Xanthocytophaga agilis: one gene and its partner. Each later gene encodes a partner of the first gene's protein in a complex. Links are inferred from orthologs where the notes say so. Each region holds a gene or a part of one and is shown in the gene's direction. Other genes may lie near its edges.

Region 1 (4,228 bases):
AGAAAATTAAGTAAAGCATAAAGCTTTGGTTCATCTTTGGAAAACACTTGTACAATTACCATTAATTCACCAGTGGTGGTAGTACGGATAATTAAGTTCCGCAAAAAACCTTCTTGCTTTACCAAATCAAAGAAAGGATAGTTATTCTGACGAGCAAATTCTCTTACTGCCAAACGGATCTTATTAGAAGGGTCAGGCTGTAGATAACAAGTTTCTATATCCAGTATTTTATCGAATCGTTTGGGAATGTGAAAACCCAACGCTGTTCGATCTGTTATTTCTCCTTTCTGCATATCCTCATCTGTCAGCCATCGGTTAGATGAGAAGGTATATTCAAGTTTATTGCGGTAATAGGTAGTTGCTTTGGAAGGAAGAATGGGTTGTATTTCAGGCAAGTGAATCTTTCCAATCCGCTCAAGATTGTCAGTTACCTGATCCTGCTTTTGCGCAAGTTGTGTTGTATAGGGAATATGTTGCCATTTACATCCTCCACAAACTCCAAAATGCTGGCAAAATGGAGTAGTTCTTTGAGACGAGGCTTCATGGATTTTTATTACCTGTGCTTCCCAAAAATTTTTCTTTTGCTTGAATACACGCAAGTCTACAACATCACCTGGAGCCACTATGCCTTCAATAAATACCACAATCTCTCCATAACGGGCCAGACATTTTCCTTCTGCAGCAAAATCGCTGACAGTAATTTTCTCCAGAATGGGATAACTTTTATTCTTTTTTCGCATACGAGTGCAAAATTACGGAAATGTCTCCGAAAAACAGTATTTACCAATGATTAGAAAACAGAATGTATTTAATAGTTGGATGAATACATGAAAAGTCTAAACAGAGGCATATATAAAACCTGCATTTTTATGTCTTGGCCAAATTATTTATCTTTCATACACAGGAACTTATGTATAAGTAAAAATCGTTCTTCAAAAGGCCTTTTCCTAAGACTTTTCACTTTGAGAAGAGGTTTTTAGCAGCATGTTTTTCAAAATCACTATTGAAAACCGGATTAATTTATGTCTTTTCAGATAACATCAGAATACCAACCAACAGGCGATCAGCCTAAAGCTATAGAACAATTGACAGAAGGAGTATTAACAGGAGAACCTTCTCAAACATTACTAGGTGTAACAGGTTCTGGTAAGACATTTACTATTGCCAATGTTATCCAGAATGTAGAGAAACCCACTCTGGTATTAAGTCATAACAAAACTCTGGCAGCTCAGCTGTATGGAGAGTTTAAACAGTTTTTTCCCAACAATGCGGTTGAATACTTTATTTCCTATTACGATTATTACCAACCAGAGGCCTATATGGCCACTACAGATACCTATATTGAAAAGGATCTGATGATTAATGAGGAAATAGAGAAACTACGGCTTTCGGCTACCTCAGCTCTTATGAGTGGGCGAAGAGATGTGATTGTAGTGGCGTCTGTATCCTGTATTTATGGTATGGGTAATCCGGAAGAATATGAGAAGAGTATTTTACAGTTGCAAAGAGGACAGACACTGGCTCGTAACCGACTTTTATTTTCATTGGTCGATATTTTATATAGCCGAACAGAAGCAGAATTTACACGTGGTACATTTCGGGTTAAGGGAGACACTGTAGATGTGTTCCCTGCTTATGCGGATTATGGTTACCGGATTATCTTTTTTGGAGACGAGATAGAAGCACTGCAACGTATAGATCCTCAATCAGGCCGGAAGCTTTCTGACCAACCAGCTATTTCTATTTTTCCAGCGAACCTATTCGTAACAGGACGTGATACATTAAATAGCGCCATCCAGCATATTCAAAGTGACCTGGTAGCACAGATACGTTATTTTGAAGAAGAAGACAAGTACCAGGAAGCACAGCGTATTAAAGAAAGAACTGAATTTGATATGGAAATGATGCGTGAACTCGGTTACTGTTCAGGTATCGAGAACTATTCGCGCTATTTTGATGGTCGGATTCCAGGTGCAAGACCCTTCTGCTTGCTGGATTATTTTCCAGATGACTTTTTATTGGTGGTGGATGAAAGCCACGTCACCTTACCTCAGATCAGGGCTATGTGGGGCGGTGACCGATCCCGTAAAACAGCACTGGTAGAGTTTGGATTTCGACTCCCTTCTGCATTGGATAACAGACCTCTTACCTTCAATGAATTTGAGGAGTTAACCAATCAGATTATTTATGTTTCGGCAACTCCTGGAGATTATGAACTAAGACGATCTGAAGGCGTTGTGGTTGAACAAATCATTCGTCCTACAGGCTTGTTGGATCCGGAAATAGAAGTTCGTCCAAGTCTGAATCAGGTAGATGATCTGCTGGATGAAGTAGAAGAAAGAGTAAAACTAGAGGAAAGAGTATTAGTCACTACATTGACCAAACGTATGGCAGAGGAGTTGACTAAATACATGGACAAGTTAGGAATCCGATGCCGATATATTCACTCAGAAGTTAAAGCCTTAGATCGGGTGGAGATTCTTCGCGAATTACGTCTGGGTGTATTTGATGTACTGGTAGGTGTAAACCTGTTACGTGAAGGTCTTGACTTGCCAGAGGTAACGTTAGTCGCTATTATGGACGCTGATAAAGAGGGATTCTTGCGAGATGTACGATCTTTGATACAGACAATAGGAAGAGCAGCTCGTAATGACAGAGGCAAAGTAATCATGTACGCAGATAAGATGACACAATCTATGCAGAAAGCTATTGATGAAACCAATAGACGGCGCCTCATTCAGCAGGATTACAATACAGCCAATGGTATTACACCACGCACAGTGAAAAAATCGCGCGAGGCCATTCTTACTCAGACATCTGTAGCCGATGCCCGAAAGGAAGCCAAACAATATTATGTAGAGAGTGAGGAGGTAAGTGTAGCTGCTGATCCGATTGTTTCTTATATGTCACGGGACCAACTGGAAAAATTACTTCAGGAAACTCAGAAAAAGATGGAACGTGCAGCCAAGGATCTGGACTTTGTGGAAGCGGCCCGCTTCCGGGATGAAATGACAGAATTAAAACGTATGCTTAAAGAACGTTGATTTTTGTTGGAAAAGAGTAGAATAAAGTAATATTTTGCCTTTGCTGTGATCTGTTAGTACAGATCACAGCATTTCAACAAATTAATCTTTACTAGGACAGCTTCTTTACATGGGTATTGTAACATTAACCTTAAATCCAGCCATTGATAAAAGTACAAGCATTGATCGGCTGGTACCAGAACATAAACTACGTTGTGAAAATCCTAAGTTTGAAGCGGGTGGTGGTGGAATTAATGTGTCAAAAGCGATACATAAATTAGGAGGGGAGAGCCTGGCTATCTTCCCAGCGGGTGGTCCATCTGGTACTCTTTTGATTGATTTGTTACAGCATGATAAAATTACCTGCAAGGCTATTCCCACAGAACAATGGACTCGAGAAAATTTTATTGTTGTTGATCATTCAACCAATGCACAATATCGATTTGGGATGCCTGGACCTCAACTTTCAGAAATAGAGGCTTTGTCGTGTCTGGAAGCGATAAAGGCTGCCCGGCCAGATTATCTGGTAGCAAGTGGCAGCTTACCTCCTGGATTGCCTGCTGACTTCTATGCCAGAGTAGCAAAGGTAGCAAAAGAAATCGATGCACGTCTGATTCTGGATACCTCTGGAGAGCCACTGAAACTGGCAGCTAATGAGGGCGTATTTTTACTCAAACCTAATTTGGGTGAGCTTAGTAAAATGGTAGGAGTAGAGACGCTGGAAACAGATGATGTAGACGATGCAGCAAAAGAAATAATAAATCGGGGAGATTGCGGAATTGTAGTTGTCTCTATGGGGCCTGCTGGTGCGCTACTAGTCACCAAAGATGGACATGAACATATACCAGCGCCCACTGTTTTGAAGAAAAGTACGGTTGGAGCAGGGGATAGTATGGTTGCAGGTATGACCTGGAGCCTTGCTAATGGCAAGACACCTCAGGAGATGGTCCGTATGGGAGTTGCTTGTGGATCTGCAGCTACTATGAACTCTGGAACTCAGCTATTTAAAGTAGAAGATGTATATAAGCTATATGACTGGATTTGCACATATAGTGCTCGTTATAGTCATCCAAATATCTGAAAAGGTAATTATTGAAAACATGAGACAAAACCTTTTGGCATATAAGCCAGAAGGTTTTTTATTTATAATACTTACTTACTCTTTAAATTTTGCTTCTCGTTATAAAGTAAAGCATTCCACTTTA
Region 2 (4,179 bases), on another replicon or contig:
TTCTCAATAGCTTGACATAACTCTATTAAGACCCCGTTAGTTGTCTTGGGATGTAAAAAACATACCAGTTTATTATCTGCTCCAAACTTAGGCATTGCATTAATCAGGGTAAACCCTTCTCCTTCCAATCTCTTCATTTCAGCATAGATGTCCTTCACCTCAAAAGCAATGTGATGCATACCCTCTCCTCTTTTTTCAATATATTTGGCAATTGCACTATCAGGGTTAGTAGCCTGTAATAATTCGATCTTGCTATCTCCAACCTGAAAAAAAGAGGTAATTACATTTTCAGATTCTACAAACTCCCGCTTGTAAGAAGCAACTCCCAATAATTTTTCAAATAACTGTTCTGAAAAATCTACATCTTTGACAGCTACTCCTATATGTTCTATTTTTTGCATAATGAACTTTTCTAAAAGACAATCCGTTTTTATATTTGTAAAAATAGCATTGTTTGCAAAGTATCAAAAACAAATAAATATCGGTATCTCTCATTCATTTCCTTTACATAGACATGATTACAATAACAGATATAGCCAAAGATAAAATCATTGAACTGCGTCAGAAAGATGGGTTAAACGGTGAACACAATATTCGTGTAGCAGTATCAGGTGGTGGATGTTCTGGTTTAATGTATGATCTGAAGTTTGATGCAGCTATCCAACCACAGGACCAGATCTTTGAAGACAAAGGAATTAAAATTTTGGTTGACAAGAAGAGTCTTTTGTATCTGTTGGGAACAGAGCTGGATTTTTCAGATGGATTAAATGGAAAAGGCTTCCAGTTCAAAAACCCTAATGCAACCCGTACCTGTGGATGTGGAGAAAGTTTTGCAGTCTAACTTTATCAGGCAATAAAAATCTATTTCGACCCATGAGAGTTTTCTCATGGGTTTATTTTTGTAACTTGCACCTCATTTTTCAAATCTATATTTCTTCAGACAGAGGATTTGATTCCCCGGAAAGCAAATTGTAGAAAAGAGTAACTTACCTGCCTAATTAACCAATATGAATTACTTAGAAGGACTTAATGAGCCACAACGCGAAGCTGTAACACATGGAGAAGGCCCTTTAATGATTATTGCAGGCGCTGGTTCAGGCAAAACCCGCGTATTAACCTATCGCATTGCCCATTTGATGAACAGAGGTGTAGATCCATTTCGGATTATGGCCCTGACCTTTACCAACAAGGCAGCGGATGAGATGCGTAGTCGTCTTGAGAAGGTTGTAGGAACTGATGCACGCAATATCTGGGCAGGAACTTTCCACTCTGTTTTTTCACGTATTTTGCGAATAGAGGCTCAAAAGATTGGATTTACGAGCCAGTTTTCCATCTATGATACGGATGATGCAAAATCGTTAATTCGAACAATCCTTAAGGAAATGAGCCTGGATGATAAAGTATATCGGGTTAATAATGTACTCTACAGAATATCATCTGCCAAAAATAATCTAATTTCTGCAGAAGCCTATATGAACAGTGCAGAATATCGTGCAGATGATGAAGCAAGTCGGGTACCCGAATTAGGAAAGGTGTATAAAACGTATCAGGAAAGATTACGAAGAGCTAATGCAATGGACTTTGATGACCTGTTGTTCAATACCAATGTGCTGTTCCGTGATCATGTGGATGTACTCAATAAATATCAACAAAAGTTCCATTATATGTTTGTTGATGAGTTTCAGGATACCAATATCTCTCAGTATCTTATTACCAAAAAGATTGCGGCTGTTCATCAGAATATATGTGTGGTAGGAGATGATGCGCAAAGTATTTATGCCTTCCGGGGGGCTAATATTCAGAACATACTTAATTTTCAGCGCGATTTTCCAGATACCAGAATTGTAAAACTGGAACAAAACTACCGATCCACACAGAATATTGTTAATGCAGCCAACTCTGTAATTGCTAAGAATAAAAGTCAGCTTCAAAAGAATGTATGGACAGCAAATGAGGAAGGCAATAAGATTGAGTTAATAAAAGCATCTTCTGATAATGAGGAAGGATCTTTGATAGCAAATTCCATCTTTGAAGAGAAAATGTTGTATCAAAGGCATAATGATGAGTTTGCGATTTTGTATCGTACCAATGCTCAATCCCGTGCATTTGAAGAAGCTTTGCGTAAGAAAAACATCAAGTACCGACTGATTGGTGGTGTTTCATTCTATCAACGGAAAGAGATTAAAGATCTGATCTCCTATCTGCGTTTTACAATCAATCAAAGCGATGAGGAGGCATTTAAACGTATTATCAATTTACCCAAACGTGGGATTGGAGATACCACTGTAGCTAAAATAGTGGTAGCTGCCATGGAAAATAACCTTACACTTTGGGAAGTAGTAGCGAATCCTAAACCCTATCTGGGAGATCGATTATCAGCTCCTATTGAAAATTTTTCGGCTCTGATTAAAAGTTTTCATGCAACTTCTGTTATCAAGGACGCTTATGAAACAGCTGCACATGTAGCCAAAGCGTCTGGCTTATTGAAGGAATTGCATGAAGATAAAACTGTAGAAGGATTGGCTCGCTATGAAAACGTTCAGGAATTGCTGAACGCAATTAAAGAGTATGTAGACAACCCTGAAAGCCCTGATAAAAGCCTTTCCTCTTTCTTACAGAGCGTATCTTTGCTGACCAGTGCCGATGATGAAAAAGATGATAAGGCAGATAGAGTTACACTAATGACTATACACTCTGCCAAGGGATTGGAGTTTAAACATGTATTCATTGTAGGTATGGAAGAAGATCTGTTTCCCTCTCAGATGATGTTGTCCAGCATGGCAGATTTGGAGGAAGAACGACGTTTGTTTTATGTAGCCATTACACGGGCTGAACATAAACTCACACTTTCCTATGCAGAAACCCGCTATCGTTTTGGAAGGCTGCAAACCTGTGAGCCAAGTCGTTTCCTAAAGGAGATTGATGCCAGCTATATGAGGATGACACAAAATACTCGTACGTTTGAAACAGAACGTAATACAAGCTTTGTCAAGAATCTCACAACACGCAAAGCGCCACCAGTCACTACTCCAGCCACTACACATGCTCCTTCAACTAACTTTATAGCTAGTGATACATCTACTCTTACAGTAGGAATGAAAGTTGAGCATCCGAAGTTCGGATTTGGGGTGGTTACCTCTATTGACTTTAGTACTCCAGATAAGAAAGCAAAGATTAAGTTTGAGAAGGATGGAGAGAAAACTCTGTTATTAAGCTTTGCCAAATTAATGATTCATGAATAATATGATAGCTTCTATAGCGGTTGGAGCTTTTACTATCGCTATAGAAGCTCTTATACTAATTATCTTTTCTCTGTATGTTTCTACTGATTATTCAGGTTGTGCTCAATCTGATTTATAGCTTCATTGCATCTAATACGTATAACAGATTATTTAAAACAACTGCCATTATCATCTTCCCACTATTGGCAATTTTCTTACCAATACTTCCATTATTAATCATAGTAAGTAGCTCATCCGCTCCAGATGCTTCTGCATTTGGATACTCAAATGATCTTTTATTTAGTTGGCTTATGCAGATAGGTATGTCTCTATTTATTCAAATCCTATTTAACCTCTTCTTAACTAACAAGATTCAGACTTTTAGAGTAAAAGCAAAAGGAATAAACTAGGAAAACTGATGTTTCGGTATTGAGAATGTAAATACAGATCCTTTACCAGGTTCGCTTTCAACCTGAATATCTCCTCCATTTTTAACCACAAAATCTTTACACAAGGTTAGTCCAAGCCCTGTACCTTTTTCATTACCTGTGCCCACAGTAGTAAAAGCTGTAGCTGTATTAAACAAACGTTCCTGATTTTCCTTTGTCATTCCTAATCCAGTGTCATGAATAGAAATATGAACAAATGAGTCATTGGATGACGAACGTATGGCTATTTTCCCATTGGATTTTGTAAATTTGACGGCATTATTAACCAAGTTTCGTATTACAAGATTAATCATTTCCTTATCTGCGTAGACCGCAGTCCTTGAAGTCATCTCATTACTAATTTCAATCCGTTTTTTCACAACCTGCCCTTGAACTAGTCTAACATTTTCGTCTGCAATCGTCTTCACATCAAATACCGTTGGATGTACACTCATGCCTTCCATCTGGGTTTTAGCCCAATGAAGCAAATTCTCTAAAAGGTGTAATGTAATCCCTAAACGCTCTCCTAA

What was found.
Region 2: the proteins of uvrB (region 1) and QNI22_RS34975 are in contact, whole or in part, in a crystal structure (PDB 7EGT), measured with the Thermus thermophilus proteins. The link is inferred for Xanthocytophaga agilis from one-to-one orthologs. Residues at the interface, in WP_096411307.1 of Thermus thermophilus: Glu23, Leu25, Arg26, Asp27, Gly28, Glu29, Arg30, Phe31, Arg55, Glu326, Asp327, Phe328, Glu379, Ser382, Gln383, His398, Gly400, Arg401; in WP_096412145.1 of Thermus thermophilus: His654, Arg656, Phe657, Gln666, Asp668, Glu669, Lys680, Arg681, Leu682, Ser683, Lys685, Tyr686, Ala687.

Annotation. Positions count from the first base shown.
Region 1 is NZ_JASJOU010000006.1:161,145-165,372, reverse strand. Bases 539-3,533 are described here. They hold uvrB (excinuclease ABC subunit UvrB), read left to right. Parts: upstream 539-1,022; coding sequence 1,023-3,044; downstream 3,045-3,533. Other genes in these bases: QNI22_RS18740 (1-phosphofructokinase family hexose kinase), read left to right, coding at 3,154-3,533; rlmD (23S rRNA (uracil(1939)-C(5))-methyltransferase RlmD), read right to left, coding at 539-740. In the rest of the region: more of rlmD, read right to left, coding at 1-538; more of QNI22_RS18740, read left to right, coding at 3,534-4,104. UniProt on the Escherichia coli protein: The UvrABC repair system catalyzes the recognition and processing of DNA lesions. A damage recognition complex composed of 2 UvrA and 2 UvrB subunits scans DNA for abnormalities.
Region 2 is NZ_JASJOU010000019.1:66,839-71,017, forward strand. Bases 679-3,624 are described here. They hold QNI22_RS34975 (ATP-dependent helicase), read left to right. Parts: upstream 679-1,007; coding sequence 1,008-3,242; downstream 3,243-3,624. Other genes in these bases: QNI22_RS34970 (HesB/IscA family protein), read left to right, coding at 679-841; QNI22_RS34980 (hypothetical protein), read left to right, coding at 3,317-3,624. Outside these bases: mce (methylmalonyl-CoA epimerase), read right to left, coding at 1-401; more of QNI22_RS34970, read left to right, coding at 515-678; more of QNI22_RS34980, read left to right, coding at 3,625-3,631; QNI22_RS34985 (ATP-binding protein), read right to left, coding at 3,628-4,179. UniProt on the Escherichia coli protein: A helicase with DNA-dependent ATPase activity. Unwinds DNA duplexes with 3'-5' polarity. Translocates on single-stranded DNA with 3'-5' polarity. Initiates unwinding more efficiently from a nicked substrate than double-stranded DNA.